2 regions of the Actinoalloteichus sp. GBA129-24 genome follow, and region 2 is predicted to be linked to the other one. Evidence: riboswitches for the same ligand, from Rfam matches in the RefSeq annotation. Region 2 holds a riboswitch; the other holds the start of a gene.

Region 1 (15,907 bases), 1.1 Mb from region 2:
GCGGTGGTCCGGTGATCACCACGCTGACGATCACCACGTTCGCCGTCGTCGGCACCGTCCGACAGCTCCGCGCCGCCCGTGTGCGGCCGTATCTGCGCGCGGCGGTGCCGCGATGAGCGAGCCGCCGGGAGGTCGCGACGGCGGCGGAATCGCAGGTTCGCCACACCGAGGCGGTTCCGATCCCGTGCCGGAATCAGGACCCGACGGCTCTCTCGGTGCCTGCGCGAGTATCGCCGCCATCGCGGCGGAGCCGATGCTCGTCGATCAGATCACCGCGCCCGATGCGGGGCTGTTTCTCCAACAGCACAAGGTGTTCGTCGACGAGGGCGAGGCGCTGCCCGTCGACGGCGATCGGGCGGTGGCGCTGTGCGGAACGTGGGTGCTGATCGGCCCGCCGCCTGCGGAGGTGGAGCCCGGCGTGCCGGGAACCCATGTCGAGGACTGCCCCGACTGTCGCGCGATCCAGCTCGGCGAGGCCGACATCCCGACAGCCGACAACCCCGTCCACTGGTTCATCCGCCGGGTCGGCACCCGGACCGTGCACGTCATCAGCGACGACGGCATCACCGCGACTCGCCTGATCGCCCGGTGCGGCACGGCCTTCCGACTGGGCGAACCACTCGCACGGCTGGCCGAAGGCGACGGCGTGCCCTGCACCGCGTGCCTGCTCGCCGCACCGCCGGGCAGAGAACAGCTCGACGAGCCTGCGCGCGGCGACACACCTCGCCCGACGGCCACCCCGGTACCGCCACCGGCATGAATCACGCGGTCGGAAGGTCAGGCCACGACCTTCGCTCGGTACAGAAGCCCTCGATGCGCAGAGCAGGTCGGCGTCGGCGGCCTCCGAACCCGGCCCGACCCCCGCCCGCCGCAGGCTGCCGACAGCGGAAAGCGGCTCGTCTGGCTCCCGCGGAACCGATATCGTGACGCTTCGAGATCGATTGACCACGGAGGAGAGTCATGTCTGTGCCCGCACTGCGCGGCGAGCTGCACGCCATCGTGGCGGGGTTAGAGGCCTTTCCCACCGGGACACTCGGCCAGGCGGGCCTCCGGGCGGCGGGCGTGCTGCGTCGAGTGCTCGCCACCAGCGAGGCGGTCTCGGCGGAGGCGGCCGTCCGGCGGATCGAGCTGGCGGGCCTGGGTGTCGAGGAGTGTGCGGCGCGCGTTCGGGGCGGGATGGGCGCATTGCGGACCTATGCGGCGGCTTTGTGATGTCGGAGATCGAGGAGGCGGCGGCTGCGTTGGCTGCGGTGCAGGCCGATCTTCCGGTGGCAGCGGCACTGGCCGAGGCGGATCGGATCGACGAGATCCTCCGGCAGGTCGGCGTCCTGGCGGGTGAGTCGCGCAACCCGCTGCTCACCGTGGCACGCGACGAGCTGATCCACGCCCGCGACATCCTGCGCCGCACCGCCGGCCATTGGGGCGCGGCCGGCAGCCACCTGGACGAATACGTTCTCGACGTCCTCGGCATCGCCCCGGCGGTGGGGGCGATGCCCGATCGTGCCCCGGCCGTCGACGTCGCCACGATCGACCGGTCCACCCCGCCCGGCTGGCCCGACGAGCCACGCGGGATCAGCACCCAGAAGCAGGCCAGGCACGTGCTGGGGACACGGGAGTACGCACAGCGGAAGGATGGGCCACACGGGGAGTCGGCCTTCTTCGACGTCGAGTCCGCTGATCGACTCGGCCGGGAGGCATGGGAGAAGGGTCTTCCGGCGGGCAAACAGAGGCGCCACGTGCGGGACTATGACTTCGGCTATCCCATCGGAGTGGACGGACAGGGCTGCTATCAGACCCGCGTGCGCGCGCACCTGGATCGGAAAGGTCGGCTTCATGCACACCCCAGTGGGCCAGTCATCACCCGAGTACGTAAGGACCTTTCATGACTGAGACAGGCCTCACCGACTTCATCACCGGGGCATACGGCGGAGATCTCTCGAATCCCGACTTCTCCTTCGTTCGTAACCAGATGGAGACCCGCCCCTATGACCCTGCCATCGAACAGGTTCGTGCACTGGGTTCAGTGCAGGTCGCTGAATCGACTGATCCGAACTACGAGGTATGTTTCGGCTACGAGATCGTTGACGGGGGACGTATCTGGGTGCTGGAACTCTCCATGCTCGGCCCATTTGCGGTGTTCGCGCGGGCAGGCGGCGGCCAGTGGCATCGGTTGATCTACCCTCACGATGACGACCTCGAACCAGTTGAACATGCGATTTTCGCCATCCTCGCTGCGTGGCACATCGAATTCCCAGACAGAGTGGAGCTTGAAAAACCGTTGGACATGGCGCTGGCCTTCACCGACCCGGAGAACGTGCGCGTTTACCATGCGCTCTTCTCCGACGAAGACTTCGTGCCATGGGAATTCTCGCCGCTGTACCCGGAACTTTCCGCGAGGCCGCCGGATTGAACAGAGTTCAGCCGTGTTGGCGTCGGCTGATCAGGTGCCGCGCTGCCGGGATCAGCAGTGAGTCCGACATTTCGTGTGGTGGAGCAGTGTGAGTGATGGGGGCTGCCCACGCGGTGGCAGCACGCTGGCTCGTCCGTCAGGCCTGGGACAAAGGCGGATCGGTCAAAGGAAGAGATAATGTTCGGGAGTATGACTTCGGTTACCCGATCGGTGTTGACGGGCGCGGTAGATATCAGATGCAGGTGCGCGCACATCTCGATAACAAGGGGCGCCTTCACGGTCATCCTTGCGGACCTGGAATCACTCGTATTCACAGGGAGGCGCTATGAAACTCGAGGAAGTCATCAGCTTGATCACCACGTCGTATGGGGGCGATCTGAGCAGTCCGCACTTCTACTTCGTGGACCCGGCCATGGACCGGCGGCCTTACGATCCCGAGATCGGCTTGATCGGTGCCATCGACGGCGTGGAGATTCGGGAGTACTCCGATGCGAATACCTACTCGTCCTTTGCCTGCCTCATCAGTCATGGTGGCCAGGAATGGGCGTTGGAACTGTCGATGCTCGGCCCGATCGGTGCGTTCGCCCGGCTCGGCAAGCACTACTGGCACCGCCTTCTGCTGCCTGACGACCAAGACCTTCAACTGCTCGAACGCCGAATCTTCGGCATCCTCGCCGAGCAGAAGATCACCGTTGGACATGAATCTGGACTACGCCGATCCCGAGAACGTGCGTGTCTACCACGCACTCTTCTCGGACGAAGACTCCCTCCCGTGGCAGGCCTCTCCGTTGTATCCAGAGCTTCCACAGCGAGGGACTTATTGATCGAATGGGCGTATCGAGAGATGTTGGAGGGTGCTGCGGAGCTGGCGAGACGGACATCTTTATCCTCATTGCTAATTCCTACGGCGGCAACCTTGCTGATCCCGACTACTCCTTCATCACCAGTCAGATGGAACTGCGTCCCTATGACTCGCTGATTCAGCAGCTCGGCGCGCTCGACTCCGTCCAGCTGTCTGAGCACACCGATACCATCAACTACGTGGCCTTCGCCTACAAGGTCGATCATCCGCAACAGGAATGGGTCTTGGAGCTGTCAATGCTGGGACGGTTGGCCGTCCTGGCGCGTACCGGGGAGCATCAGTGGCAGCGCTTGATGTATCCCGGTGACCAGGACCTTCATGCAGTGGAGCAGCAGATGTTCGCCCTCTTTGCCGAACACCAGATCGAATTTCCCAGTAGGGCGACGTTGGAGCTGCCCATCGACATGACCTTGGACTACACCGACCCCGAGAACGCTCGCGTCTATCACGCCCTCTTCTCCGACGAGGACTTCCTCCCACAGCAGTTCCCGCCCCGCTGTCAACGGTGATGCGTGCAGGTCATGAGAGCTGTCCCGCGAGGAGTTCTTCGGAGCGTTCCCACAGGCCACGCGCGAGGACGGCATCGCCCGCCTGCGCGTTGCGCGGCGTGACGGCCCTGCGCCGGTAGTAGTAGGCCCCCGACTGCCAGTCCGTTCCGGGGACGCCTTCGGCAAGCCACACGATCTGATCCGCGCGTTGCTCGGGCGTGGGCAGCAGGGCGCGTCCGATCAGCGGCTTGGTGCTGAGCGATCGGACGAAGCGCATGACCGGGCTGGTGGTGTCGGCGGCGAAGTTCGTCTTGACGATGCCCGGATAGAACGAGGCCGCCGAGATGCCGTCGGCGTGGTAGCGATGCAGTTCCGTGGTGAACAGGATGTTCGCCGGTTTCGCCGCGCCGTAGGCGTGCACCGGGTCGTGATCGCGGTCGTGATCGAGATCGTCCAGGTGGATCTTCTTGACGAACCGCACCATGCTGGAGGTCTGTAACACCGACGCGCGTTCGGAGATCAGCGTGTCCAGCAGCCGCCGCGTGAGCAGGAACGGCGCGAGATGGTCGACCTGGAACGTCTTCTCGAAGCCGTCCACGGTCTTCTTCCGTGTGCCGACCACTCCGCCCGCGTTGTTGGCCAGCACGTCGATCTTCGGGTATGCGGTACGAAGTTGACCCGCGAGGTGCTCGAGGTCGATGAAGTCTGCGACGTAGCTGTCCACCTCGATGCGCCGGCGACGGCGCGGGTCTTCTCGGCCGAGCGCCCCACGACCACGACGGTGTGTCCGTGAGCGTCCGCCCCGAGACCGTGCAGATCATCGCCCGCTCAACGGGCGGCTGCCCCGCGATGCTGCGTTGTCGGGCGGTCGCGCGGTCCGGTCACCATTTCGGGCCCGGACCGTCTCCCACCCTCTCGTGAAGCCTGCGAGCCGAGGACCGTCACCACTTCTCGATAAGGGGGTCGTCGTGTTCGCGCCGATCCCATTGTTCAATGAAGCGGCCGAGGCGGGCCGGGCCCCCCACACTGCGAACGGCCGAGATCTTGTCGTCACGAATCTCCAGGACCACCACCGCCAGAACCCGGTCCCCGAGCGTGGCGATCATTGCGGGAGAGCCGTTGACCACGGCGGCGTGGATCGCTGGAGAGCCGCCTACCAACTTCCGCTTCGCCGCAGTCGGCTTGAAACCGGCTCGCACGATCGCAGCAATACGCTCGGGATCTGCGTACCGCACCAGCTTCATGGTCCAGTTGGCGCCGTCGGCGATCGCGGTCGCATCCTCGGTCAGCAACGCCACCAATTGTTCGGTACGGCCCGAGGAAGCGGCGTTGACGAACGCCTCGACGATACGGCGCGCGGCTGCGCTGTCGACTTCACTGATGTTGCGCTCGGCGGTCACATGACGCCGGGCCCGGTGGGCGTGTTGCTGGCTCGCGGACTCGGTGATGTCGAGGATCGCGGCGATCTCGGCGTGGGGGAAAGAGAAGGCCTCGCGCAGAACATAGACGGCTCGCTCGATCGGCGGGAGGCGTTCCAGGAGCAGCAGGACCGCCATTGTCACCGATTCTCGCTGCTCGACGGTGTCCGCCGGGCCGAGCATCGGATCACCATCGAGGAGCGGTTCCGGCAGCCAGTCGCCGACCGCCCGTTCATGGCGCATCTTCGCCGAACGGAGTCGGTCGATGGACAGGTTGGTGACCACCTTCGTCAGCCACGCCTCGGGTACCTCGATGTGTGCCCGATCTGCGGTCTGCCAGCGCAGGAACGCGTCCTGCACGGTGTCCTCGGCATCGGCGGCCGAGCCGAGCAGCCGGTACGCGAGTGAGGCCAACCGATCCCGGTTGGCCTCGAAACACTCCACGGTGGCAGCGTCCATCAGCGCGACTCTAGGTGCCGAACGCGCTCACTGGAGCGATCGGACACGATGCTCAGATGACGTTTCCGGGTCGGCAGCCCGTAGGTCGGGCGGCGCACGCTCCACAGGACACCTCGGAGCACGCCGGACTTGAAGGTCCCGGTCGGACGGCCGCGCAGGGACCAGGTCCTCGACTGTGCCTCGCCGTCGACGATCTGAAGGATCGCGTCCTTCTGTCCCAGGCTGAGGCAGTTTCCGAGGTAGGTCAACGGAACCTTCGAGATCACGCGACCGGTCAGGTCTCCGATTATCGCGGCCGTCGCCTGCCTGGCGGTGAGTCCCGCCGAAGCGCAGGACATCGGCAACGGCCGACCGTTCTCGCCGATGGCATAGACGCTGTCACCTACGGCGTAGACCTCTGGGTGTGAGACCGACCGCATCATGCGGTCGACGGCGATCCGACCGTCGGCTGCGACGTCGAGACCGCTGGCGGCGGCGATGGGGTGGACGGCGAAACCGGCTGCCCACACGATCGCGTCGGCAGCGAAGGTGGTGCCGTCCTCGGCGACGGCCCTCGTCGCCTCGACGTGGTCGATGGTGGTGTGCTCGTGAACTGTGATGTTGAACCGGTCGAAGACCCGCAGCAGGTGACGGCGAGCCTTCGGGCTCAGCCAGGCCCCCAGTTCCCCGCTGGTGGTGAGGGTGACCCGGAGTCCGGGTCGTGACTCGGCGATCTCGGTGGCCGCCTCGATCGCGGTCAGGTTGCCGCCCACGACCAGCACCGTCCCCTGCCCATCCAGCTCATCCAGTCGCTGACGCAGCCGCAGCGTCGGCTGTCGCTCGGCGATGTGGAAGGCGTGCTCGGTGACGCCAGAGACGCCGTGGTCGGCCGCGGTGCTGCCGAGCGCGTAGAGGAGGGTGTCGTATTCGAGCGTGCTGGTGCCCTCATCGTCGGTCACGGTGACCACCCGGCGCTCGACGTCGACGGCGGCGACGCGCGCCACTCGGAGCCGGATGCCCGTGTTCGCGAACATCGTCGCCAGTTCGTAGCGGCGTAGGTCCTGGCCTGCGGCGAGCTGGTGCAGGCGCATCCGCTCGACGAAGTCGGATTCGGCGTTGACGGCGGTGATCTCGACGTCGTCGGGATGGAGATGGCGGGCCAGGCATCCGGCGGCGAAGACTCCGGCGTATCCGGCCCCGAGGACGATGATGCGATGCCGCATTTCTCTGCTCCTGTCTCGTGCGTTCGCACCTTGAACGAGGTGGCATGCAGGTTCCTGACAGGGCTTCACTGTGACGTGAGTCACTGCAAGTGATCGTGTGGTCGGTGCTGATGCGGTTCGATCAGCGGTCGACGCGGCCTCGGTGCCGGTTGGCCTGTCCGGCGTGACTGGGGCCGCACGCCGAGTGCAATCGATGCTCGCCGCGATCTGTCGCCGGGCCTGCGGTGTTCTTCGCCACGCAGGCGCGGCCCGCCATCGTGCCTGGACATCGCGCCGCAGCGCTGCGGTCGTTGGGCGAAACGGGTGTCGATGCGCAGGTGTGGCCGGAATCTACTTGCGCGGGAACTGGCTCGTCGGTTTTACTCAAGAGGACCGACCATCCTGAGCGGCTGAGAGACCTGGCTCGAAGACGCCGCAGCAACCACCCACCCGTTGGGCAGGTGCTAACGCCAGGACCGATGGAGTCGTAGTGTTAGTTCAGTTCATGCTCACGCGCCGACGTGTGGTCGACCAGTGTCGTCGAACCGCTTCCGGCTGTCGGGTCCACCTCGATTCATCGCGAGTCTGACCCCCGGTAGTCATCGCCCCCTTTTCTCACCGCCTCCTCGTCGGGGCGGTCTCAGCGTGCCGCCTGTGAGCGGCCTGGCGTCGTGGAGCAGAGATGATCACTGTCGAGAAGCTGACCAAGACCTTCCCCGGTAAGAAGGGCGTCGTGCACGCCCTGGACGGGGTGACGCTGTCCGTTCCGGAGAGCACCGTCTGCGGCGTCGTCGGCCCCAGCGGCGCGGGAAAGTCCACGCTGGCTCGCTGCATCGCGCTGCTGGAGCAGCCCGACAGCGGCTCGATCACCGTGGAGGGCACCGACCTGGTGTCGCTGCGGGGCCGTGACCTGCGGGCCGCCCGCCGTCGCATCGGCGTGGTGCCGCAGGGCGACTCGCTGCTGCGGCAGCGCACTGCCGCTGGCAACGTGGCTCTTCCGCTCGAGAGCGCGGGTGTGAGCCCCGCCGCTCGGCGGTCCAGGGTCGTCGAGCTGTTGGATCTGGTCGGCCTGACCGACAAGGCGGGCAGCTATCCGGACCAGCTCTCCGGCGGCCAGCGCCAGCGGGTGGCGGTGGCCAGGGCGCTGGCGGCCCGGCCGTCCGTGCTGCTCGCCGACGAGCCGACCTCCGCGCTGGACCCGGAGACCACGGGATCGGTGCTGACGGTGCTCGATCGCGTGCGTGCCGAACTCGGCGTGACCGTGCTCGTGGTCACCCATGACATGGCCGTCGTCCGCCGGATCTGCGACGACGTCGCGGTGCTGGACGACGGGCAGATCGTGGAGCACGGCAAGGTGCTCGACCTGCTGACCGTTCCCGGCAGCCGGATCACCTCCTCGCTGCTTCCCGAGATCGACCAGGCGTCGAGCCTGCGGGGGCCTGCTGCCAGGGCCGACGTCGTCGCCGAGGTGGTGCTCGTCGGGTTCGCCGCCGTCGGGGCGCTGCTGCCGGAGGCGGCCAACCGGTTCGGCGTGGACCTGTCGATCCTCGGCGGCGGACTCACGCGGCTCGGCGACACCCCGGTGGCGCGGTTCCGCATCGGTCTGACCGGCGACCGGTCCGAGGCCGCGCTGGCCTGGCTCGCCGACCACGAGGCGACGGTCCGTCGCACCCCACAAGAGATTCCAGGAGTAGCCGCGTGAGAGAACCGACCCCGTGGGATCGGGTCTTCGACCTGGTGTCAGCCGCCACCGGAGACACGATCTACATGGTCGGCATCGCCACCGTCCTCGCCGCCCTCGGCGGCATCCCGCTCGGGGTGCTGCTGCACATCACCTCGCCGACGGGCCTGAGCCCCCGGCCGGTGCTGCATCGGGTGCTGGGCGTGGTGGTGGACATCGGCCGTTCGCTGCCCTTCGTGGTGCTGCTGGTCCTGCTGGGGTCGGTGACTCGCGCGCTGGTCGGGACGACGATCGGACCGACGGCGGTGATCGTCCCGCTCACGGTGGGTGCCATCCCGTTCGTCGGCAGGCTCGTTCAGGCGGCGTTGCGCGAGGTCAACGCCTCGGTCGTGGAGGCCGCGATCACCACGGGGGCCAGTCGGACCCGCATGGTCCGCAGCGTCCTGCTGCGGGAGGCGGGCCCGGCGCTGGTGGCCGCGATCGGCGTCACTGCGGTGACGTTGATCGGCTACTCGGCGATGGCGGGCGTCATCGGCGGCGGCGGACTCGGCGACGTGGCGATCCGCTTCGGCTACCAGCGCAACGACACGCGGATGCTGTGGGCATCGGTCGTGGCGCTCGGCGCGCTCGCCTGGTTCACCCAGCTGCTCTTCGACCGGCTCGCCCGCGCGATCGACCGACGGCGGTCCGCGCTGAAGATCTGACGCCCCGACGGTGCAGCCGCCCTGCTGGGGCTGCCCGCCGTTCTCGATCGCCCGTCCGGCGTCGAAGCTGGTCAGCGGACTGCTGAGTCTGTCCATTGTGGACTCAGTACTGACGCGCGACTGATGTCGCGCGATGAAGACGACACACGTTGCAATCCGAGAAGTTCCTCAGAACGGAGACATCGCCATGCGCATCAGACGTCGGGTCAGAGACGTGACCGTCCTGCTGGCGGCCTCGGCCGCGGTCCTGGCGGGCTGCGGGAGCGAGAACGCATCGACCACCGACGAGGGGGCCGCCTCGACCGACGGCCCGTTGCGGGTCGGCGTGAGCCCCGTCCCGCACGGCGAGATCCTGGAGTTCATCGACCAGGAGTTGGCCGCCGACGCGGGGCTGGAGCTGGAGGTCGTCCCCTTCAACGACTACGTGCAGCCGAACACGGCGCTACAGGACGGGTCGCTGGAGGCCAACTACTTCCAGACCGTGCCCTACCTGGACAACTTCCAGATCGAGCACGGCGGCGAGTACGAGTGGATCGAGGCCGTGCACCTCGAACCGCTGGGCCTGTACTCGGACAGCGTCGAGTCGGTCGACGACCTGCCGGACGGCGCCACGATCGGCGTGTCCAACGACCCGGCCAACCTCAACCGCGGCCTTCAGCTCCTCGCCGACAACGGCCTGATCTCGCTCCGCGAGGGCACCGAGGGGCAGGCCACCGAGGCCGACGTCGAGGACAACCCGAGGAACTTCGAGTTCGCCCCGCTGGAGGCCGCGCAGCTCGCGGTGAGCCTCCAGGACACCGACGCCTCCGTGATCAACGGTAACTACGCCATCGACTCGGGCCTGAGCCCGGCTGACGACTCGATCCTGCTGGAGGAGGCGGAGGGCAACCCCAACGCCAACGGCGTCGTGACCACGCCCGAGCTGGCCGACGATCCCAGGATCGCGACGCTCGTCGAGCTGCTGACCTCCGACGAGGTCCGGCAGTTCATCGAGGAGAACTACGACGGCGGCGTGCTGCCGTCGTTCTGAGCACACTGAGTCCATCAGTGCCCGGTCGACCTCTCTGCAACACGATAAGAAGCCGTTCGATCGGCCGCCGTCCGTCATCGCCTGCATTGTCGAAGAGAAGCACCGCAGGCGTCGGGCAGCCTGCCCGTCGAGTAGAGCGGCGGCCGGGAAGACGTCTGTCCCGTAGACGATGACACGGCCTGCACCCGACCGGAATGGTCGGGTGCAGGCCGTGTCGTCACGGCGCCGTGCTCATGCGGGCGCCGGTGCGAGACCGGGTGGTCAGCCGGTGGTGATCCCGTAGGACCGCAGCATCGTCTGCTCCACGGTGTTGCCCGCCGCGTCGGCCGCGCTCGCCCGCAGCGAGACGAAGCCGTCCTCGGCCGGGTGGGTGAGCAGCGCCGTCGCGCCGTCCTCGGTCGAGGTCACCTCGACGGCCGTCCAGGTGGCGCCGTCGTCGTAGGAGACCTCCAGGGTCAGCTCGGTCGGCTGGTCGTCCGCGAGGCCGTTCACGTGCAGGCCCAGCGGATACTCGACGCCCGCGGGTGCCTGTCCGAGCTCGTCGACCTCGCCGCTGAAGCCGACGCCCAGCAGTGGCAGGCCTTCGGGCAGCTCGCCGTCGACGGTGTCGGAGGCGAAGGTCCACGACGCGTCGATCTCGGTGCCGTACACCGACCAGGGCAGGTCGCGAGTCGCGGTGACGTCCGCGGTGAACACCCCGTCGCCCGAGGGCACCGCGAACAGCCCGCCGAGTGTCTCCTGCGTCTCGATGACCTCGCCGTCCTTCGACAGCGTGGTGGAGGCGACGATAGCGGAGGTGCCGAAGGATTCCCCGTAGTAACTGACGGGATCACCGCTGGGGGCGATGACTCCAGGGTTGAGGAGGATCTCGTCGCCGAGCCGCTGCCCAGCGGGGTTCGCCTCGGTGCCCACGCCGACGCCCAGCGGTGCGCTGTTCCACGTCACCGTGCTGTCCCCCGGCTCGTGCGTCTTCTCCGTGGAGTAGTCCTCGCTCGCCTCGACATTGATGAACGTGAGGGACTCGAGCCAACGGATGTCGCCGGTGCTGAAGAGTTCAAGCCGATGGGTGGGCACCTCGATCGGAGAACCGAATCCGACACTGAGGTCGTCCTCCGGCAGGATTCCTGCCGATCCCCGGTGGCCTTCCGCCGCGACGCCCTGCGCGTGGTAGTCGTTCTGCACGATCGACAGATCGGCATCGTTCGCCTCGAGGATCGGTGACTCCGGAATTCCCGCATCGTGCAGGATGAGGTTGTAGCCATATGGCTCGGCCGTGCCCTCCGGTGCGACGAGCCTCGGGCGGTAGGCGAACCGCAGGCCGCTGTCGCCGGGGTCGCCGCTCGGCACCGCGAACTGGTCGACCTGCACGTCTCCGACCATCGAGCCGATGCCGGTTCGTCCGACGAACAGTTCAGTGACGGATCGCTCGGTGACGGTCTCCCGCTCGGTCTCCACGACCACCGGGACAGCCTGGGTGCCGTCGAGGCTGATGGACGTGTCCGAGGTGAGATCGATACCCAGTTCGGCCACGGCGGTCATCGAGCCGCCGATGACCTCGCCGTCCTCCTCGGCGTACTCGCCCAAGTGGGCGATCACGTCGTAGAGGCCTGCGGGGAGGCGGGCGGTGATGTTGCCCTCGGCGCCGGGATCGATCATGGTGCTGTCGCCGGTCTCGCGGTTGACAGCGGCGATGGCGGGGAACTCGGCCGGGGTGCCGGACTGGGTCGTGGCCTCGATGGACAGGTCGTAGCTTTCAGGCTCGAGGAAGGCGCCCGCCGCCGTTGAGACCGTGGTGTCGCCGTCGGTGCTGGTGGCCAGGACCGAGCCGCTGAGGAAGCCGAGCTGTGCATTGGCCGAGGGGTCTACGGTCAGCTCGACGGTGGTCTCGCCGCCTGCGGGCACGGTGATCTGCTCGGCGCTCAGGCTGAACAGCCCGTCCGGCGCGGGTGTGCCGTCGGCTCCCGCCGCGTCGAACGTCAGGTCGAAGACGGCGTCTTCGGTTCCGGTGTTGGTGTAGGTGAGTTCCCGAGTCGCCGGCTCCTGGTCATGCGGGTACGGGAACGCCCCCAGGCTGAGTGAGGAGGGCGAGGCGAGGACCTCGGCCGACACCGCAGCGGCGAGGTCGAGCCTGCCGGAGCCTTGTCCGGTGACGCCGATGCCGTCCAACGGAACGGAGGAGCCCGTCAGGGCGGCCTTCAACTCGTCGGCCTGCCACTCGGGGTGTTGGGCGGCGAGCACGGCGGCAGCACCCGCGACGTGCGGAGACGCCATCGAGGTGCCGCTCAACGACGTGTAAGGATCGTTATCGGTCGTGCCGCCCGCACGGGCGGAGATGATGTCCGAGCCGGGCGCGGCGATATCGGGCTTGATCGCCTTGTCACCGAACCTCGGGCCCCGACTGGAGAAATCGCTGAGCTCGTCGGTCTTGGTGACACTGGCAACGGCCAGCGCGGCATCAGCCGCAGCCGGCGAGCTCACCGACTCCTCGGCGCCGAAGTTGCCCGCCGCGATCACATACAGCGTGCCACTCTGCTCGGTGAGGGTGTTCACCGCGACCGACAACGGGTCAGTGCCGTCGCTGGGTCCGCTGCCGAGGCTGAGGTTGGCGGCGGCGACGCCCTGTTCGGCCGCCCACTCCATGCCCGCGATGACGGCGTCGTCCGTGCAGTAGCCGTAGTCGTCACAGACTTTGCCCACGATGAGGCTCGCGTCCGGGGCGACACCCCGGTGCGCACCGTCAGAAGCCGCACCGGTGCCCGCGACCGTGGCGGCGACATGCGTGCCGTGGCCGTTGCCGTCGTGAGGTCCGTCAGGGTTGCCGGTGAAGTCCTCCGCCTCGACCACCACACCTTGAAGGTCCGGATGCTCGGCGTCATAACCACTGTCGAGCACCGCCACCGTCGCACCCGCACCGGAGTAACCGGCCTCCCACGCCTCCGGAGCACCGATCTGCGCGTTGCTCTCCTCGTCGAAGACCTCAGCCCGACCGTTCAACCACACCCGGTCAACCCCGCCCGCGAACGTGGTCTGCTCCGCACCGAGCACCTCCCAGACCTCCGCAGCGGAACCCGACTCGGTCTCCACCACCACGCCGCCCACACTCGGCAACTCCCGCACGACCTCCGCACCCACCGCAGACAACGGATCGGCAAGCGGACGATCGACACCCGACTCGTACGACACGATCAACGGAAGCGGACCCGCATCACCGAAACCCTGCTCGAGAAGACCGGTGACATCGAAGAGTCGTTCGTCCAACCGACCCGACTGAACCAGACCGAACGCATCAGCCGGAATGACCGAAAGAGCATCACCCTCAGAAATTCGATGGAAAGGAACGTTCGATCGACCGGCACCTGGCAGCACCGTGACCGACGGCCGACCATCCGACATCTTCGCAACCCGAAGTCGATCGCCGGTAATCAAAGTCAGGATCTCGGACTCCGCATTCGCGATCGGGCTCGCGCCCGTGCCCCTCTCACCTGTGGTCTCCTCGGCCCCCGCCTGCACCGCGCCCGCAGCAAGACTGGAACTCAAGGCCAGCCCTAACACCACTGCGGGTACTTTTCTGTGCCTCATCGCCACCGTCCTTTCAATCGGCCGTTCGACCGTCTTTCCTTTCGGGGAGAAGCATTCCGACGGTCATTCGACCGGTAATCAGAGATTAACGAACCGATCACGAACATAGCGGTCATTGCCCGCAGTGCAACTTACCGGTGATTCAGATCACTTTTCAGATAAACTTCCCGGAAATGGCCGATAAGTTCTCGATCGCGGCGTTGTCGAGGCAGTTGCCGTTGCGGGACACTCGTGATCGCGGTCTCGCGCTCGGTTCGCGGATCACCGACGTCGCAGCCGGGTCTGCTCCTGGTAGAACGTCGACCGGGCAGGCCTGGCGACCAGCAGCAGCACGTCGGAGTTGAGGGAGACCACGACACGGACCTTCACCGTCGTTCCTACGGCCCAAGACCCGCAATACCTTCGACGTGTGCGTCGGCAGGCGTGGCCTGGACGGTGCTCGCGGGCGCGGGCGTCGTCGGGTGATCGGCGGAACCGATGCGCGCGAGAACGGGCCTGCCGCGCGGGCGCCGAGACGCGCGGCCCTCGATCGGGCACTCCACGGTCTGGTTGACTCGGCCGCTTCCGAGGGCGTCGCAGGCCGCGCGCGGGACGCTGACACCACCAAGAAGGTGCCACTGGGTGGCCGATCGATGACTATCGGTGATCATCGGCGGTTGATCGAACACATCCTCCGGAACCGCCCGTAGGCTGCAGGGGTGCTCGCAGTCGTGCCACCCCCGATAACGGTTCGCGCCCCGGCCAAGGTCAATCTGCACCTCGGCGTCGGCGACCTGCGTGACGACGGCTATCACGACCTGGTCACCGTGTTCCAGGCCCTGTCGTTGACCGACGAGGTCACCGTTGCCGTCGCCGAGGAGCCCGGCGTGGAGGTACACGGGGAGGGCGCCGACGCGGTACCCACCGGCCCCTCCAATCTGGTGTGGCGGGCGGTCCAGGCCCTCGCGCAGCACGTGGGGCGCGACCCGGACGAGCCGAGGGTTCGCGTGGTGATCAACAAGGGCATTCCAGTCGCGGGCGGCATGGCGGGCGGCAGTGCCGACGCGGCGGCCACCCTGGTCGGGCTTGCCTCACTCTGGCGGCTGGACATCGGCCGGGACGAACTCGCCGACGTGGCGGCGACCATCGGCAGCGACGTCCCGTTCTGCCTGCACGGCGGCAACGCCCTCGGCACCGGGCGTGGCGAACGACTGGTTCCGGTGCTGTCCCGACACTCCTTCCACTGGGTGCTGGCGCTGGCCAGGCGCGGCCTGTCGACACCGACGGTCTTCGAGGAGATGGACCGGCTGCGCAGCGAGGGGCGCCCGCCTCGGATCGGCAGCGTCGAACCCGTTCTGGAGGCGCTGGCCTCCGGCGACCCTCGACAGCTCGCCCTGCTGCTCGGCAACGACCTGCAGGCCGCCGCCGTCTCACTCCGGCCGACGCTGCGTCGCACGCTGCGGGCGGGCGTGAACGCGGGCGCGCTGGCAGGCGTCGTCTCCGGTTCCGGCCCGACCTGTGCCTTCCTCTGCGAGAGCGCGGCCTCGGCGGTGCAGGTCGCCGCCGAGCTGTCCGGGGTGGGCGTGTGCCGGACGGTCCGCGTGGCGCAGGGCCCCGTTCCCGGCGCGAAGGTCGTCCAGCGTGAGGAGCAGTCTCGGCCCACTCCACCGCCGGTGCACGCATGAGCGGTCGACACCGTGCGCCGTCACCAGCGCAGCCCCGCAGGCACCTCGTGCTCGTCCACTCGGAGCGAGACGCACAACGGCAGGACGAACAGCAGCACGGCGCTGAGGAGGAACGGCGCCTGGACGCCGAGGCCGCCCGCCACCGCGCCCCCGACCAGCGCCCCGGCTCCGGTGGCGACGAGGCCGCCCAGCCGGTCGACGCTCGTGATCCGGCCGAGCAGGGCGTTGGGCCCGACGCTCTGCCGCACCGACGTCGCCACGATCGTCCAGACCATGAACATGGCGTTCCCGGCGGACACCACCACGAAGGCCAGCGCGAGCGAGGCCGTCACAGCCTGTAGCACGTACATGGCGCCGATGAGCAGGGGCGCGGCGCGGATGATCAGTCGTCGACTGACCCGGCCGTCGAGCCGCACGGCCAGGAAGCTGCC
Region 2 (15,907 bases):
GGGTGCCGATGCCACGGCAGAACCTGCCACCCGGCGGGCGCGCCGGGTGAGTCTTGCCTGCCGACGCGGCAGGCGGGTGGAACGAACCGCCACGGCGCAGAACCAACGGGAAGGGCGGAGGTGGAGGCGGGCGGGTGGGAAGGGGGAGGGGGAGGGAGGGAGACAACCCCGGCGGTCTCGGTCTCGGCCGCCGCCGCATTTCCGTGCGGCACGAGGCCGGTCGATGTGAGCCTGCATCTCAGCGCGGCGCCGGAGTCGGCCACGTCATGGACGGGCGATGCCGCCTGCCGCGCGCCGTTGCCAGCCGGCGCTACCCGGTGCTGGGGTACCGCTGTCCGGTTCACCTGACCGGGTCGTCGATCACGTCCGATGCCGCTGGGCCGGGGGTGTGACGGCTTGGCGTCGCCGCATACGTGGCTGCCACTCACCGAGTGGGCGTTGCCGCCGCACACACGGGCGCCGCAGATGCAGACGCCGCTCACACAGACGCGGTTTCTCGTCCCGGGCCGTCATTCGGCAGCCGACGTCCATCGCCGCGCCACGGAGAGACGCGGCGACCGACGGCAGCCGCCTGCCCCGGCGTAGCGGGGCGGCGCCGGTAGTTCAGCGGCGCCTGATGGAGCTGAACTGCGGTCCTGCTCCGGACCGGACCGAGCGACCGCGCCCGCGAATCCCGATCGCAGCGGAGACGGAGGACCGGTATTCGCCGCCGACTTCGCCTGTGGCGTCGACCCGGCACGTATTCCATGACTGCGCCCGGCCGATTCGTCCCGCCGAATCCGCCCTGGCCGAATGCGCCCGGCCCCACGTGCAGGGTCTGCTCGCCAAGCCCAGAGAGGACCGACTGGACGGCACCGCCTTAGACGCACCGCGCCGAACTGCCGTGAGGTGCCCCGACTGAAGACACTCCAGCCGGAGGACTTCGGCGGAACGGCGGGAACAGGCCTCGCCGTTAGCGCGCCGTCGGAGGGGAGACGACTGTCTGCACTCCGACGGCGCGACTGTCCGGCTTCGGCACAGGCTTCCGGTCGTCAGTACCCGAGTGCCTCGTGCACTGCCTTCGAGGAGGGCGGCACCGTGGCCTTGGGACCGACATGGTCCTGAATGGCATCGAGCGTCTTGAGCCCGTCGCCGGTGATCAGCAGTACGGTCTCGGCCTCCGGATCAAGCTTGCCCGCCTCGATGAGCTTCTTCGTCGTGGCCACGGTGACCCCGCCTGCGGTCTCGGTGAAGATCCCCTCGGTCCGGGCCAACAGGCGGATGCCCGCCACCACCTCGTCGTCGCTGACGTCCTCGATCGCTCCGCCCGTCCGCCGTACGGCGTCCAGCACGTAGGGCCCGTCGGCGGGCGCGCCGATCGCCAGCGAGCGAGCGATCGTGTCCGGACGCACCGGTTGCACCACGTCGCTGCCCGCTCGGAACGCGGCCGACACCGGCGAGCAGCCGGTCGCCTGGGCACCGAAGACGCGGTAGGGCGTGGGCTCCACCAATCCGAGCGTCCCCAGCTCCTGGAAGCCCTTGTCGACCTTCGTGAGCTGGGCCCCGGAGGCGATCGGCACGACGATCTGTTCTGGCAGCCGCCAGCCGAGTTGTTCGGCGACCTCGAAGGCGAGTGTCTTCGAGCCCTCGGCGTAATAGGGCCGCACGTTGACGTTGACGAACGCCCAGTCCTCGTGTTCGGCGGCCAGCTCGGTGGCGAGTCGATTCACGTCGTCGTAGTTGCCGTCCACGGCGATGAGCGCGCCGTCGTAGACGGCGGTCGTCAGCACTTTCGCCCGCTCCAGGGAGGAGGGGATCAGCACGATGGACCGCCAGCCCGCCCTGGCCGCCGCGGCGGCGACGGCGTTGGCGAGATTGCCGGTGGAGGGGCAGGCCAAGACCTGGAAGCCCAATTCACGGGCGGCGGCCAGTGCCACGGCGACCACGCGGTCCTTGAACGAATGGGTGGGGTTGCCGGTGTCGTCCTTGACCCACAGGTTCTTCAACCCCAGTTCGGCGGCGAGGCGATCGGCGCGAACCAGTCGGGTGAGGCCTGGCTGGGTGTTGGCGTGGTCGTCGACGTCGGCGGGCACCGGGAGAAGCCCGCGATACCGCCAGATCGATCGAGGCCCGGCCTCGATGTCCTCCCGGCGAATCCTGCCGAACTCGTAGGCCACCTCCAGCGGCCCGAAACACTCGGCGCAGGCGAACTCGGCGGCCAGCGGAGTTCGATTCCCGCATTCCCGACAGGACAGGGCGGCGGCGGGACCAAGGTCCAGCGTGGCGTTCGTGGGCGTGCGCAGGGTCGTCGTCATCGCGAGGCCTCTCCTCATCTTTCCCGCAGCGCGGGCCGGAATTGGCACCGTGATCGTCGAATGCCGCTGGACGCGGCCGGGCTGTCGACGCCGGTTGCCGGGGTTTCGCAGGGCCGGACCCTCTACCCCTCTGGATGAAGTGTTCAGTTGTGTCACCAACCCTAGGGCATCGAAACGGGTCGAAACCACCCTCTGTCCGAGGTGTGGGACCGCCGAGCCTCGGAGGTGCCCTGGGGGACGTCGAGCCGGGCCGACGAGCGGGCGGTCCGACTGACCAGGTGCAATCCCGGCTGCCGACCAGGGCAGACCCGAGCGGCGAGCACAGCGCGGCGCCGACGTCGGACATGCCACGTCCGTACCTCGGCTGTACTGCGACGAGGTCCTTCCCGACCCCGGAGGACCGCGCCGCCCCGCCGGGGTCTGCGGACCCGCTCCGACACCGAGGTCGCGGCTGGCCGGTCGCCGGCTGCCGGACTCGACTCCACGGAGGTCGGTCGGGGACCCGTGCCAGGATGAGCGGGTGAACACGCGAGTCGCCCCACCTGCTCCGGTTCAGCTCGTCCTCGGTGAGGAGGAGCTGCTCGTCGAGCGTGCGGTGCGGGCGGCGTCGGAGGCGGCGCGACAGGTCGACCCGATGACCGAGACGGTGCGGGTCAAGGCCGGCGAACTGACCCTCCCCCGGTTCACCGAGCTGGTGAGCCCGTCGCTGTTCGGGGAAGGGCGGGTCGTCGTCGTGGACGCCGCGCAGGATGCCGGACAGGAACTCGCAGAAGCGCTCGTCTCCTATCGGCCGCAGCCCGACGACGGGATCGTGCTGGTCGTGGTCCATTCCGGCGGTGGTCGGGCCAAACTCGCGAAGCAGCTTCCCGCCACCCTCCGCAAGGCGGGCGCGGACGTCCGGGAGTGCGGGAAGATCACCAGAGCCGCTGAGCGGGAGAACTTCGTTCGCAACGAGGTTCGCCAGGTGGGCGGACGGATCGATCCCGGCGGGGTCACCGCCTTGGTCGAGACGGTGGGGTCGGACCTGCGAGAACTCGCCGCCGCCGCCACTCAGCTCGTCGCCGACACCGAGGGGCCGATCGACGAGGCGACGGTGCGCCGCTACCACCGGGGCCGGGCCGAGGTGACCGGGTTCGCGGTCGCGGAGAAGGCCGTGACCGGCGATCGAGCCGGTGCGCTCGAAGCGCTGCGGTGGGCACTCCAGCTCGGCGTGCCCGCCGTACTCGTCGCCGACGCCCTGGCCGACGCCGTGCGCAGCATCGCGTTGGTGCGCGGGGCGCGCAACGGCGACCCGTTCCAGCTCGCGGGGGAGTTGGGCATGCCGCCGTGGAAGATCAAGAAGGTGCGTACCCAGGTTCGCGGTTGGGAGGAGGCCGGACTCGCCGAGGCGATGCACCTGGTCGCCCGACTCAACGGCGAGGTCAAGGGGCAGGCGGCCGACGCGAGTTACGCATTGGAACGCGCGGTCTTCGGCATCATCGACGCCCGCGCCCGGCACTGACTCCGCGCCCTCGGCGACGGGCGGGTGGTCGAAGCTCGTCCGCAACGGTCTCGGCAGCCGCCTGAGCCCACAGCCGGGCCTCACTGCCGACGTTCAGCGCACCGCACTCCCGCGACGGTGCCGACACGGCCAGCGATGACACCTGTCATGGCTGTGACCAGGCCGGACGCAGAAAGGACGCCTCGGGCAACCCGAGACGTCCTTCCGATGGTGCTGAAACCTGCCCCGCGTCTTTCCGGTGCCGTGGCGGCGACTCGTTCACAGCGCCGTCGGGAACCGGAGGTCTTTGCGGGCCGAAGCCCTTCCGGGACGGCTCAGAGCTGGTTCGCGCGCTGCGCGATCGCCGACTTCTTGTTCGCGGCCTGGTTGGCGTGGATGACGCCCTTGCTCGCGGCCTTGTCCAGCTTGCGGCAGGCCTCACGGCTCAACTCGACGGCCTTGGCCTTGTCACCGGCGTCGGCGGCCTCGCGGAACTTGCGGATCGCGGTCTTGACCGAGGACTTCACCGACTTGTTCCGCAGCCGGGCCTTCTCGTTGGTCTTGATCCGCTTGACCTGTGACTTGATGTTCGCCACGCGACAACCCCTCGGTCTCGATGTGTGTTCTGTCGTGCCGCGTTCGTCGTGGCGCTGCCGGGATGACCCGTGAGCGACGAGGCTCGACGGTCGCTGGCAGCCTTCCTCCATAGCGGAATGCCACACGGCACGACGGCGAAGTCTAACAGCCCCGGATCAGCGCTTTTGCCGCGCGCCGACCTGCGAGAACGCTGTGACGATTCTCGCGCCGCGAGGCCCCTCCCACGATGGTCGTGCTCCGTAGGCTCGACGGGTGTTCAACCCGCTCGATTGGCCTGGCTTCGCCGACGTGTCGATGGCCGCACTGCTGTTCCTGTGCGCCGCCGCGTTCGCTGCGGGCGCGGTCGATGCGATCGTCGGCGGTGGCGGGCTGATTCAGCTGCCCGCCCTGCTGCTGATCATGCCGGGTGGAGACACCTTGTTGAGCCTGGCGACGAGCAAGGTCGCCGCCTTCGCAGGCACGGCGTCTGCGGTTCCCACTTATGCGCGGCGGACTCGCATCGACTGGTGGACCGCCGTGCCGATGGCGTCGATCGCGTTCGGCGGAGCGGTCGGCGGTGCCGCGTTCGCGAATCTGCTGCCGGGGCAGGTGTTGAACGGGGTCGTGCTCTTCGCGCTGGTCGCCGTCGGGATCTACACCTGGCGCAAGCCCTCGCTCGGGTCCGTCGAGACGCCGCGCTTCGGACGGCGTGTGCAGATCCTGCTCGCCGGACTCGGCGGCATGACGATCGGCTTCTGGGATGGGCTCGCCGGGCCGGGCACCGGGTCCTTCCTGGTATTCCTGCTGGTGGGGCTGCTGGGCTTCGCGTTCTTACACGCCTCGGCGACGGCCAAGCTGGTCAACACCGCCACCAATCTGGGGGCGCTCTGCTATTTCATCCCGGCAGGCAAGGTCCTGTGGGGGCTCGGGCTGGTGATGGCGGTGTGCAACATCGCAGGCAGCGTCTCGGGAGCGTTGCTCGCGACCAGCCGAGGTTCGACCTTCGTGCGCAAGGTCTTCCTGTCGGTGGTCGCCGCGATGGCCCTGACGCTCGGCGCTCGGCTGTTCTTCGGTACCTGACTCCCTCGCCTTGTTCGTCGCCCGCTCGCATAGGTCCGGTATCGGTTCCCGCCGGAAGGTCGACAAGCGGTGCCCATGGCCAGAAGATGGCCGCGTGCAGTCTCGGCCAGACACGTCCTATACCCCGCGTCCGGTTCGTTTCCTCGGCATCGAGGAGGCAGGTGGGTGGCGGATCAAGTGCTACGGCATAGCCGAGGGCTCGCGATATCCGAGGGCCGAGTTGGTCGATGCGGGTGTCGCGCGCGCGGTCGAGGTCCTCGCGTCGGTCCGAGGCGATCAGGGCGCGCACGGTGTCGCCTACCTGATGGCCCATGACTCACGGGACCAGTGCGTGGTGTCGGTGGACTGGTGGATGCGTTCTCATGAACTGTGGCAGCGGTCGTTCCGCTCGTCGGTGGAGCGGCCGGAGGAGTTCTCCGAGATCCGTGAGGTGCTGGTGGCGCAGGTGTGGGAGTTGGCCGTGATCGGATACGAGCGCGCGGCGTGGATGCGACACGTGCTGGCGAACCGCAGCGGCCCCGATTTCGGTGCCTATCTCGACGACGCCTTCGAAGGGCTCGTCTGAGCCCTGTGGCCTTTCACGTGAGCGGCGTGGGGGAGAGGGAGACCGGAACCTGACTCCGAGCGTGCGCGGCCTGCCTGACCCGCCGCCCCGCCGCTTCCGCGACGTCGGCTCCCGTCTCGCTCTCCCCGCGTCGCCCCTGCCCCATCCGCAACGCACGTACCTCTGACCAGCCCGATCGGCCGGGGTCGGAATAGACCGCTCCGGGTCAGCCGTGCCTGGCCGATCGGCGCTCGGCGACGGCGGCGGCGAGCCCGTGCAGCGTCGACTCGGTCGTCTCCCAGTCCATGCAGGCGTCGGTGATGCTCTGGCCGTACTCGAGTTCCCTGCCGGGGGCCAGATCCTGGCGGCCCGCCACCAGGAAGCTCTCCAGCATCACGCCGACGACGCCGTGCTCGCCCGCCGCGAGCCGCCCGGCCACCTCGGCAGCCACGACAGGCTGCCTGCGGTGGTCCTTCCCGCTGTTGCCGTGGCTGGCGTCGATGACGGTCCGTTCGGGCAGCCCGGCGGCACGGAGCAGGGCCGTTGTCGAGGCGACGGACTCCGCATCGTGGTTGGGGCCCGCGGTGCTGCCCCGCAGCACCACATGGCAGTCGGGGTTGCCGGTGGTGCGGAGGATGGCGGCCAGCCCGCCGTCGGTGATGCCGGTGAAGACATGGCTTGATCCGGCGGCGGCGATGGCGTCGACCGCGACCTGGACGTCTCCGTCGGTGGCGTTCTTGATGCCGATGGGCATCGACAGCCCGCTGGAGAGCTGGCGGTGCACCTGGCTCTGTGCGGTCCGTGCCCCGATAGATCCCCAGCTGACGGCGTCGGCGATGTACTGCGGCGTGATCGGGTCCAGGAACTCGCAGCCCACGGGCAGGCCGAGCTCGAGGATGTCCAGCAGGAGCCGACGGGCCAGGCGCAGCCCCTTGTTGACCTGGAAGCTGCCGTCCAGGTCGGGATCGTTGATCAGACCCTTCCACCCCAGGGTGGTGCGGGGCTTCTCGAAGTAGACCCGCATGACGATGCGCAGGTCGTCGCGAACCGTCTCCGCCAGCGCCGCGAGCCGACGCGCGTAGGCCAGGGCCGCTGCGGGATCGTGCACCGAGCACGGCCCGACGACGACGAGGAGACGGTCGTCGCGGCCCGTGAGGACGTTGATCACCTCGTCGCGGCCGTCGGTGACCACCTGCGCGGCCTGGTCGCTCAGCGGCAGTTCGTCGCGCAGCAGCGCGGGAGAGACCAGCGGTCGGATCTCGGCGATGTGTCGATCTCGAATGAGATCCGAGGTGGAGGGAAGCGTGCTGGTCATGATCGACGCCTTTCCGCAGACCGCACCCCTTGCGACATCAGAGCCGGCCTGCCGTCAGTGGGCAGTGCACGCGAGAACAGGGCGGAAGATCCCTGTTCGCCGGCTCTGGATGGGGTTGTGGTCAGCGCGTGGTCTCGCCGCCCGGCCCATCCAGGGCCGGCTCGGTAAACCACCAATAGCGCTGCACGGCGGCGATGCTACCGGACGTGCAGGACCGAGTTTGCGTGCCGGGTCGATCCACTCATCGGAGCGTCGTCGTTCCTGGTCACGGCGGGTGGGCAGCCGTGGGGGCGAGCGCGGTGTGCGCCGCGCACGTCGTGGAACGGCTGACGGTCTGCCCGAGGTGCCGTCGACGAGAGGGAGCCCGGCGGCCTGGGTGCCGCCGGGCTCACTTCTCCGGCTCTCCTTCGGGAGCAGCCTGCGGAGGTGTCTCGGTCTGTTTCTTGGGCGGCCTGCCGCGTCGGGCGGGTTTCCCTGCGTCCTTGGGCAGTCGGCCGGCCGTGGTCAACGACCGGCGGAGGAGAAACTCGATCTGCGCGTTGGCACTGCGCAGATCGTCGTTCGCCCACCGCACCAGCGCGTCGTGCACCGCCGGATCCAGACGGAGTAGGAAGCTCTTGCGGTCCGCCACGGCGTCAGTGGTACAGCGAGCCCGCGTTGACCACCGGCTGGGTGGACCGGTCGCCGCACAGGACTACGAGGAGATTGCTGACCATGGCTGCCTTCCGTTCCTCGTCGAGTTCGACGACGCCCTGTTCGGCGATCTTGTCCAATGCCATCTCCACCATGCCCACCGCGCCTTCGACGATACGAGTCCGTGCCGCCACCACCGCGCCCGCCTGCTGACGCTGCAGCATGGCCTGGGCGATCTCGGGAGCGTAGGCGAGGTGGGTGAGGCGCGATTCGATCACTCGCACGCCTGCCGACTCGACGCGCACGCCGATCTCGGTCGACAGCTGCTCGGTGATGTCCTCGGCATTCTCCCGCAACGACGTGCTCTTCGGGTCGTCGCTGTCATAGGGGTAGCTCGTCGCGATGTGTCGAACGGCGGTCTCGGTCTGGGTCTGGACGAAGCGAACGAAGCTGTCGACCTCGAACATCGCCCGCGCCGAGTCCTCCACATGCCAGACCACCACGGCGGCGATCTCGATGGGGCTGCCGTCTGCGTCGTTGACCTTGAGGACGGTCGTCTCGTGGTTGCGGATTCGGGTCGACACCTTGGTGCGGGTGGTGAGCGGATTGACCCAGCGCAGGCCGTCGTCGCGGACGGTGCCGGTGTAGCGGCCGAGGAACTGGATCACGCGCGCCTCGCGCGGCTGCACCATGATCAGGCCCGCGAGGACGATGATTCCGATGAGCAGGATTCCGACTGCGAGTCCGATGAGCAGGCCGCTCTGGTCGTTGATCCCCATGATCCCCACGGTGACGCCTGCGGCGAGCAGGATGAGACCGAGGCATGCCATGAGGCCGCCCGGCAGCACGAAGGCGCGTTGTTCGCGAACCGACGGGGCGGGCATGGCCACCTGATCGATTGCCGAGGTCGTGTTGGTCATCGTGTTCTCCTGTTGTCCTTGACTGCCCCGACTATAGCAAACTGATATCAGATTTCTACGGGGGTGGACGGACGCTCGTCTACAGCGCTGGTCGTGTCTACCCGATCATGCGACGCTGGGAGGCTCAGCGCCGGCAGGTGCAGGCTCGGACGCGGGTGCATCCGAGCGGGCGGAAGACGAGAGGGGCAGGCGATGGAGGTCTTGAGCGGTCGGATCCTCGTGCGGCCGGTGGACCGTGCTCGTACCGTCGCCTTCTATCGCGACACCCTCGGTCTTGCGATTCACCGCGAGTTCGCGGTGGGCACCGTGTTCTTCCTGGGCACCGGCCTGCTGGAAGTCTCCGGCGAAGGGGGCGGGGGTGCGAGCCCCGATCAGTCGTTGTGGCTCCAGGTCCGAGACCTGGCGGCGACGTTGGACGAACTGCGGCAGGGCGGCTTGGAGATCAAGCGGGATGCCCGCCGTGAACCCTGGGGCCTCGACGAGGCCTGGATCGAGGACCCGGACGGGATGCGGATCGTCCTGGTCGAGATTCCGCCAGACCATCCGTTGCGGCGGGACGCCCGGACGCCCGAGTAGGCCGTAGGGCAGCAGGCTCCGAGGCCTCCCTACGCCTTCTCCGGCGGTCGGGACGTCCGGCGCGATGTGAGACCGCTGCGGCCGTCGAGCAGTCCTGCGGCTCAGTCGATCGTCAACGTCGAGGCTCCCGTCGACCAGCCGTCGGCCAGGCTCGTGATCGCGATCACCGTGTAGTCGCCCCGTGCCAGCGGTTCTCCGGTGTGAATCCACTTCCGTTCGCGCAGTTCGGGGCGCTCCCACTCCTCGGCCGCATCCTCGCCTTGTTCATGGTCGAGCTTGGCCTGTTCCACGAGATGCCGCGGCGGATGGGAGCTGAGCGGCTCCAGCGGTGCCAGCCTTCCGTCGCCGTCCACGAGCAGGACGATGCCGCTCCCGTCGTCGTCCGGGTGGACGACGACGGGAGCGGACCCCGCATGCAGGATCTCGGCGGGGGTACCGGCCTGCCTGCTCGGATCCACGGTGCCGGGATCGCCCGTGGCGCGGTCGTGGACGACCGCCGTGACCCACGGCCCGCCGGGAAGCGTGCCCAACACCAGCCATGCGGTCTCCGCGTCGTAACTCATGGCGTGATCCGACACGACGATCCAGCGCGCGGCCGGGTCGGTCAGCGCCGTCCACCTCGCCTGCTCGTCCGCAGCAGGCGCCTGCGCGTCGGGGCTCAGCAACTCGCGCACCGCCGCCGAGTCGTCCTCGGCGAGCGCCTGGGCGAACCGCTGCACGGTCGGGATCACCTCGCTGTCGTCGGGCGGGAGCGCGCAGCCGCAGGCCTGCGGGCCGGAGCCGAACAACCCGCAGGAGGCCGTCAGCAGCACGGCCGTCAGCACGCTGCCGAGCCTGAGGTGGCGACGGTGGCGAGCCGAGAGAGGAGGATGCCGTCGGTCGCTGTTCATGTCTGATCAGATGCCGCGGTCTCTGTGGTCGTTCCCGGCCCACGATGCCGGATCGCACCCCGGCCGGATTGCATAACGAACGGATAACCACCGCATTCGGAGCAACCGGCGGTCTCCCGGGGTCCGTCCTAGAGGCATGAGACGCCTGATGAATGCAGTGAGTGCGGGCGTCCTGCTTCTGGCAGTCTCCGCGTGCGCCGATACTGGAGACGATGTCGGATACGGCGGGACGCCCTCGGCCGAGCAAGCCGAGACGACCGAGTCCAACAGCCGGGACATGTCCTCGCCCGAGATCCCACCGATCGAGGAGGCGCCCGCCGACGCTGCACCGGTCGCGACCGAGCGGGTGGACAGTTCCGCGCTTCCGGACGACTACCCGGTGGAGGTGTGGACCAGCGAGGACGGCACCGTGGTCGGTGCCAACGGCCAGGAGGGCGGCTGCACCGTCGTCAGCGCCGAACTGGCGGAGGAGACCGCAGAGTCGGTCACCATCGCCCTCGTCGAGACCGGCCCCGGCGAAGAGGCGGTGTGCACCATGGACATCCGCATCCGTCCGGTGAGCGTCGAGCTCGCCGAGCCCATCGGCGAGCGCACGGTGATCCTCGAGGCGAGCTGAGCGATCGGCTCCGATGACCAACTGACCAGCCCCCCAGCAGGTGCCCGGTCCCGCGAACGCGGGGCCGGGCACTGTGCTGTGCGGCGGCGAGTGCCGAACTCGCCGCCGTTCTGCTGCCGGAACCGGTTCCGCAGGACCCCCGGCGCCGCATCAGCGGCGCCGGGCACTGTCGTCGTCGGCCTCGGCGAGCGGGCGCTGGCCTGGGGAGGAGATCGACCGCTGAGCCAGGGTGAAGTCCTCCGTGACGGCGTTTGCGCGCGGGGCGTCTCGCCGAACGGAGGCGGGCCGAGTCGCCTGTTCGTCCAGGCGAGCCCCCGATGCCTGTCTGACGGGTCGGCTGCGGCAGACGGGGGAGCCACTCGGCGAAGCGGTGGCCGCCTGCCACCGGCTCCAGATGACCTCGGCCGTCCCGGCAGGCTCGCACGCGGGCATCGACCACGGCCGTCACCGAGACGGCTCCGGACGGCGCCCACGTCACAGGAGATCCCGCAGCACCGTGCTGCTGGTCCGCTCCTGGCGGTCTCCGCCCTGTCGCCGCGACCGGTCAGCTGCGCCCGCGGTAGGGCTGGGTTGCCCTGTGCACGAGGCGAGGCCGCCTCCGGGCCGCTCGGAGCTTGTCAGCGCCTATTGCCGCGGGCTGGTGCGAGCCCACCGCCGAAGCGAACCCGGCGCGGATCGCTGTGCCCGGTGCCGGTGGCATCAGCTGCTCCGGCACGCCGACGCACAGCGCACATGGCTGGTGCCCGGCAAGTCGCGGCGGAGAGGCAGGCCCTGGACTACGGGCACCTCCTAGCGCCGTGTACCAGCGTGGCGCACCGGCATTGCCTGGCGCGTCCCCTGGATTCGGTGCGGCGGTGTCCGCTCGGGCGTCTCCGGTACACGTGGACGGGAGGTCGGACCCGCCCCCGACGGGTCCGACCTCCCGGAAGGACGCGGCAGCGGGCGGCACACGGCCGACCGCCCCCGCTCACGTTGTCGTACAAAACAGTGCCGTGATGTGAATCACAAGTCAACGCGGCCGTTCGGGTGATGCGGCGGCGCCGTCAGCTCGCGTAAGCGCGCAGCCGCTCAGCGCGGTCGCCCTGCCGGAGCTTGGCCATCACCTCACGCTCGATCTGGCGAACCCGCTCTCGCGAGAGGCCGAAGCTGCGGCCGATCTGGTCGAGAGTGCGCGGCTGGCCGTCGTCGAGGCCATAGCGAAGCCGGATCACATGCTGTTCACGGTCGTCCAGCGTGCCAAGGACACGGCGAAGGTCGTCCTGGAGCAGCCCGGAGATCACCGAGTTCTCTGCGTCGGTGGCCTCGGAGTCCTCGATGAAGTCGCCGAGCGGCGCGTCCTCCTCGGCCCCGACCGGCATGTCCAGGCTCACCGGGTCACGCGAGTGGTCGAGCAGGTCGCCGACCTTGTGCGCGGGAATACCGGACTCCTCGCTCAACTCGTCGTGCGTCGCCTCGCGGCCGAGTCGCTGATGCAGGTCCCGCTTGATCCTGGCGAGCTTGTTCACCTGTTCGACGAGGTGAACGGGCAGCCGGATGGTCCGGCCCTGGTCCGCCATGCCTCGGGTGATCGCCTGCCGGATCCACCAGGTCGCGTAGGTGGAGAACTTGAAGCCCTTGGTGTAGTCGAACTTCTCGACGGCCCGGATCAGGCCGAGGTTGCCCTCCTGGATCAGGTCGAGCAGAGGCATGCCTCGGCCGGTGTAGCGCTTGGCGAGGCTGACGACCAGCCGGAGGTTGGCCTCCAACAGGTGGTTCTTCGCTCGGTGACCGTCCCGCACGAGCGCCCGCAGGTCGGTCCGCCGCGCCGGGGAGAGGCGCTTCGCGGTGTCCAGCATGTGCTGGGCGAAGACGCCTGCCTCGATCCGCTTGGCGAGGTCGACCTCCTGCTGAGCGGTGAGTAGCGCTGTTCTGCCGATCCCGTTGAGGTACACCCGTACGAGGTCGGCGGCGGGGCCCTGTGCGTCGAGGTCGGCCTCGGCGTAGGCTTCGGCGGTAGGGATGGTCTGCGGGATGGTCATGGACTTCCCTCCCTGTCACGGGATGTCGGCAAACTGTGGCAGGACGCCGCAGCGTTGGAGCGCCGCGGAGCGCCTTGCCAGGGCGCCGGTTGATCGGGTCGTGGATTCGGAACGTCGGCTATATGGCAAACGTGCTCAGGGCTGGATTCGTTCCCGAGCCGCACAGTGAGAAGACGTCGTCGTCATCACAGCGGTTGCTCGTCCGTGCCTGAGGATCGCCTGAGAGAAAGTTCTGACCGTGGCCGAGCGTCGGGTCGTCGAGCCCCGCCTGGGCCCCTAGATCTCGACGATGACGGTGAACGGTCCGTCGTTCACACTTTCCACCGCCATGGCGGCGCCGAACCGGCCCGTCTCCACTCGGGCGCCGCGTCGTCGCAGTTCAGCGATTACCCCATCGACCAGCGGCCGTGCCTGTTCCGGCCCGGCCGCAGCGCTCCACGAGGGTCTGCGGCCCTTCCTGGTCTCTCCGTAGAGGGTGAACTGACTGACGACCAGCAGTGGCGCGCGGGTGTCCGCGCAGGATCGTTCGCCGTCCAGGATTCGGAGTTCGTGAAGCTTCGTCGCCATCGTGACCGATCGCGAAATGTCATCCGTGTGGGTTACACCGAGCAGGACGAGCAGACCAGGCTCGTCGAGCGCTCCCACCACCTCGTCGCCCACCCGAACCGTCGCCAGGGTGACCCTCGACACCACCGCGCGCACCGCGCACCCCTCTCGTCACTTCGGTCGGCGATCGCCCTGTCCGCGGGGCGGACGCGGCCTCGGGCAGGCCGCCCGATCGGTCGGATTACCTCGACCACGTCGGACGGCCGTCCTCCGGGGCTTCCGGCGCCGCTTTAGGCCGCGTCGGCCTGACGGTGGTAGCTGTCCACGTACTCCTGGCCCGACAACTCGAGGATGCGGTAGACGACCTCGTCGGTCACCGAGCGTTGAATCGGAACCGACGTCGCCATTCCGTCGTAGCGGGAGAAGTCCATCGCCGGGCCGAACCGCACGGTGACCGGCCTGATCCTCGGCAGCCGCCTGCCGATCGGCTGGACCTGTTCGGTGCCGCTCAACGCGACGGGGACGACCGGGGCTCCGGTGCTCAAGGCCAGTCGACCCACCCCGGTACGTCCTCGATACATCCTGCCGTCGCTGGACCGGGTCCCCTCGGGATAGATCGCGAAGGCCCCGCCGTCGCGGAGGACCTGCTCGGCCTGGTCGAGTGCGTCCTTGGCGGCCCGTCCGTTGCCGCGCCGCACCGGGATGTGACCGAGGCTGCCGAGAAACCACTTCCGCAGCCTGCCGCCCACGCTCGTGGTCTCGAAGTACTCGGCCTTGGCGAGGATCGAGACGCGGCGCGGCACGACCAGCGGGATGATCAGGCTGTCGATGACGGAGAGGTGGTTGCTGGCCAGGATCACCCGACCGGTGGTCGGGATGTTCTCCAGCCCCTCGATCCGAGGACGGAACACCCACCGCAGCAGCGGCGCGAGCACGCCCTTCGTCAGCCCGTAGAGCACCTGATCTCTCCTTCAGTCCTCGGTCCTGATCGTCGGCATCGGCGCCGCCGGGAATCGACCCTCGATCTTCACCCAAGTCGAGTCCCTCGTGCGTCCCGTCGCCGGTGACGTGCGTCACGACGTGGTCCGGTCTGACCCGTGGGCTGCCGGAGTGGCACGATGGCGGCTGAAGCAGGGGTGATGACCGTGAGCGCATCCGACCAGGACGACGGCCCGATTCTGATCACTGAGGCGGCTCCGTCTCATGAGGCCGAGCACGCCAGACGACGGCGAAAATACTCGATCATGATGTCGGTACGGCTGGCCTGTGTGATCGCCGCGGCCCTGACTTATCAGATCTGGTGGCTCGCCCTCGGATTCCTGCTGCTCTCCATCCCGCTGCCGTGGATGGCCGTGCTGATCGCGAACGACGCGCCGCCGCGAAAGCGGGAGGACGTGAACCGGTTCCGTCGGACGGCCCGCGAGGTGGAGGGCACGAGCCACCCGGTGATCGACTCCGCCGACTGAGCAGCAGGCCGAGCCTGCACCCCGACCACGTGCCCCGGGCGCCGACTGCCGAGGACTTGCCGGAGTGCGGTCCGGCACCAGCAGCCGGACCGCAGCCTGCTCCCGCGTCTGCCGCGATGCCGACCCTGGCGGGCCGCGTCGTCGAATCAGGCGACGGCCTCGTCGACGCACGGCATCGCGGCAGTACCTCGAGACCTCGGATCTCGGTCAGGCCAGGATCGCAGGCGTCCTCGCCACGTTCGTGAGCCAGGACTGGAGCCGGTCCTCCCAGTCCACCGTGTCGAACTCGGTGTGACTCAGCGAGAAGTCGCCCATGGTCGTCTCGCCCCGAGCCGTGGTGTCCTCGCTCTTGCTCACCCGAACCCGCTTGTCGACCTCGACCACCACCTGGAGGTCCTGCGCTCGGGCGACGAACGTCAACTCGACGTCGTGCAGGTGCTCGACGAACTCCATCGGCGGCTCGTACTCGATCTCCTGGATGAACGGAAGCTGTTGTTCCACGCCGCGGAGCGAGTTGTACTCCAGGTCGGCGGCCTTGGGCACGAAGCCGATGTTGGTCATCGCGTCGAGAATGCGCTGCTGAGAGGGCAGCGGCGTCACCACGATCGGCGCGATCGCCACCGCATCGACGAACGTCCTGACCAGGTCGGCCTCGGCGCGGATGCCCACCGCCATTCCGCTGAGGTAGCCGCTTCGGCTGATCGTGATGGGCGTCTCCCAGGGAAGGACGATCTCGAAGGGCACCATCACCGACTCACCGGGCGCGATCGTGCGCCGGTTGCCGATCTCGACCTTGGTGAGGGGAAGCGTGACGGTGGGATGCGCTGCGGGATCGAGCGTGCTGTTCTCCGCCATGTGGACCTCGGCGACGAGGTCGACGGACAGCGAGCCCAGCTCCTGGGCGGTCTGGCCGCCCAGGAGCAGGACCCCGCCCTGCACGGTCTCGCCCGGGG

What was found. A riboswitch is a leader RNA that binds a small molecule or an ion and turns the genes downstream of it on or off. The one in region 2 is predicted to bind S-adenosylmethionine.
Region 1: linked by a shared signal. The riboswitch ahead of UA75_RS03640 (methionine ABC transporter ATP-binding protein) and the one ahead of thrC (threonine synthase) in region 2 are both predicted to bind S-adenosylmethionine.

The regions. Positions count from the first base shown of each region.
Region 1 covers NZ_CP016077.1:757,767-773,673, forward strand. Annotated here, with positions in the region: gene UA75_RS03595 (hypothetical protein) at 1-15, shown strand, start outside; gene UA75_RS03600 (hypothetical protein) at 113-760, shown strand; gene UA75_RS03605 (hypothetical protein) at 961-1,212, shown strand; gene UA75_RS03610 (hypothetical protein) at 1,212-1,886, shown strand; gene UA75_RS03615 (hypothetical protein) at 1,883-2,410, shown strand; gene UA75_RS32510 (hypothetical protein) at 2,721-3,110, opposite strand; gene UA75_RS03620 (hypothetical protein) at 3,239-3,781, shown strand; gene UA75_RS03625 (SDR family NAD(P)-dependent oxidoreductase) at 3,792-4,484, opposite strand; gene UA75_RS03630 (sigma-70 family RNA polymerase sigma factor) at 4,702-5,637, opposite strand; gene UA75_RS03635 (NAD(P)/FAD-dependent oxidoreductase) at 5,637-6,839, opposite strand; SAM riboswitch class I at 7,213-7,304, shown strand; gene UA75_RS03640 (methionine ABC transporter ATP-binding protein) at 7,501-8,520, shown strand; gene UA75_RS03645 (methionine ABC transporter permease) at 8,517-9,203, shown strand; gene UA75_RS03650 (MetQ/NlpA family ABC transporter substrate-binding protein) at 9,391-10,233, shown strand; gene UA75_RS03655 (S8 family peptidase) at 10,495-13,491, opposite strand; gene UA75_RS03665 (4-(cytidine 5'-diphospho)-2-C-methyl-D-erythritol kinase) at 14,511-15,476, shown strand; gene UA75_RS03670 (MFS transporter) at 15,497-15,907, opposite strand, start outside.
Region 2 covers NZ_CP016077.1:1,837,300-1,853,206, forward strand. Annotated here, with positions in the region: gene thrC (threonine synthase) at 1,032-2,294, opposite strand; SAM riboswitch class I at 2,306-2,435, opposite strand; gene holA (DNA polymerase III subunit delta) at 2,815-3,795, shown strand; gene rpsT (30S ribosomal protein S20) at 4,110-4,370, opposite strand; gene UA75_RS08355 (sulfite exporter TauE/SafE family protein) at 4,624-5,430, shown strand; gene UA75_RS08360 (hypothetical protein) at 5,525-5,995, shown strand; gene UA75_RS08365 (3-deoxy-7-phosphoheptulonate synthase) at 6,201-7,289, opposite strand; gene UA75_RS08370 (hypothetical protein) at 7,678-7,920, opposite strand; gene UA75_RS08375 (SPFH domain-containing protein) at 7,925-8,842, opposite strand; gene UA75_RS08380 (VOC family protein) at 9,035-9,418, shown strand; gene UA75_RS08385 (hypothetical protein) at 9,520-10,242, opposite strand; gene UA75_RS08390 (hypothetical protein) at 10,457-10,924, shown strand; gene UA75_RS08395 (sigma-70 family RNA polymerase sigma factor) at 11,968-12,942, opposite strand; gene dtd (D-aminoacyl-tRNA deacylase) at 13,219-13,644, opposite strand; gene UA75_RS08405 (lysophospholipid acyltransferase family protein) at 13,779-14,447, opposite strand; gene UA75_RS08410 (DUF3099 domain-containing protein) at 14,628-14,954, shown strand; gene UA75_RS08415 (sporulation protein) at 15,162-15,907, opposite strand, start outside.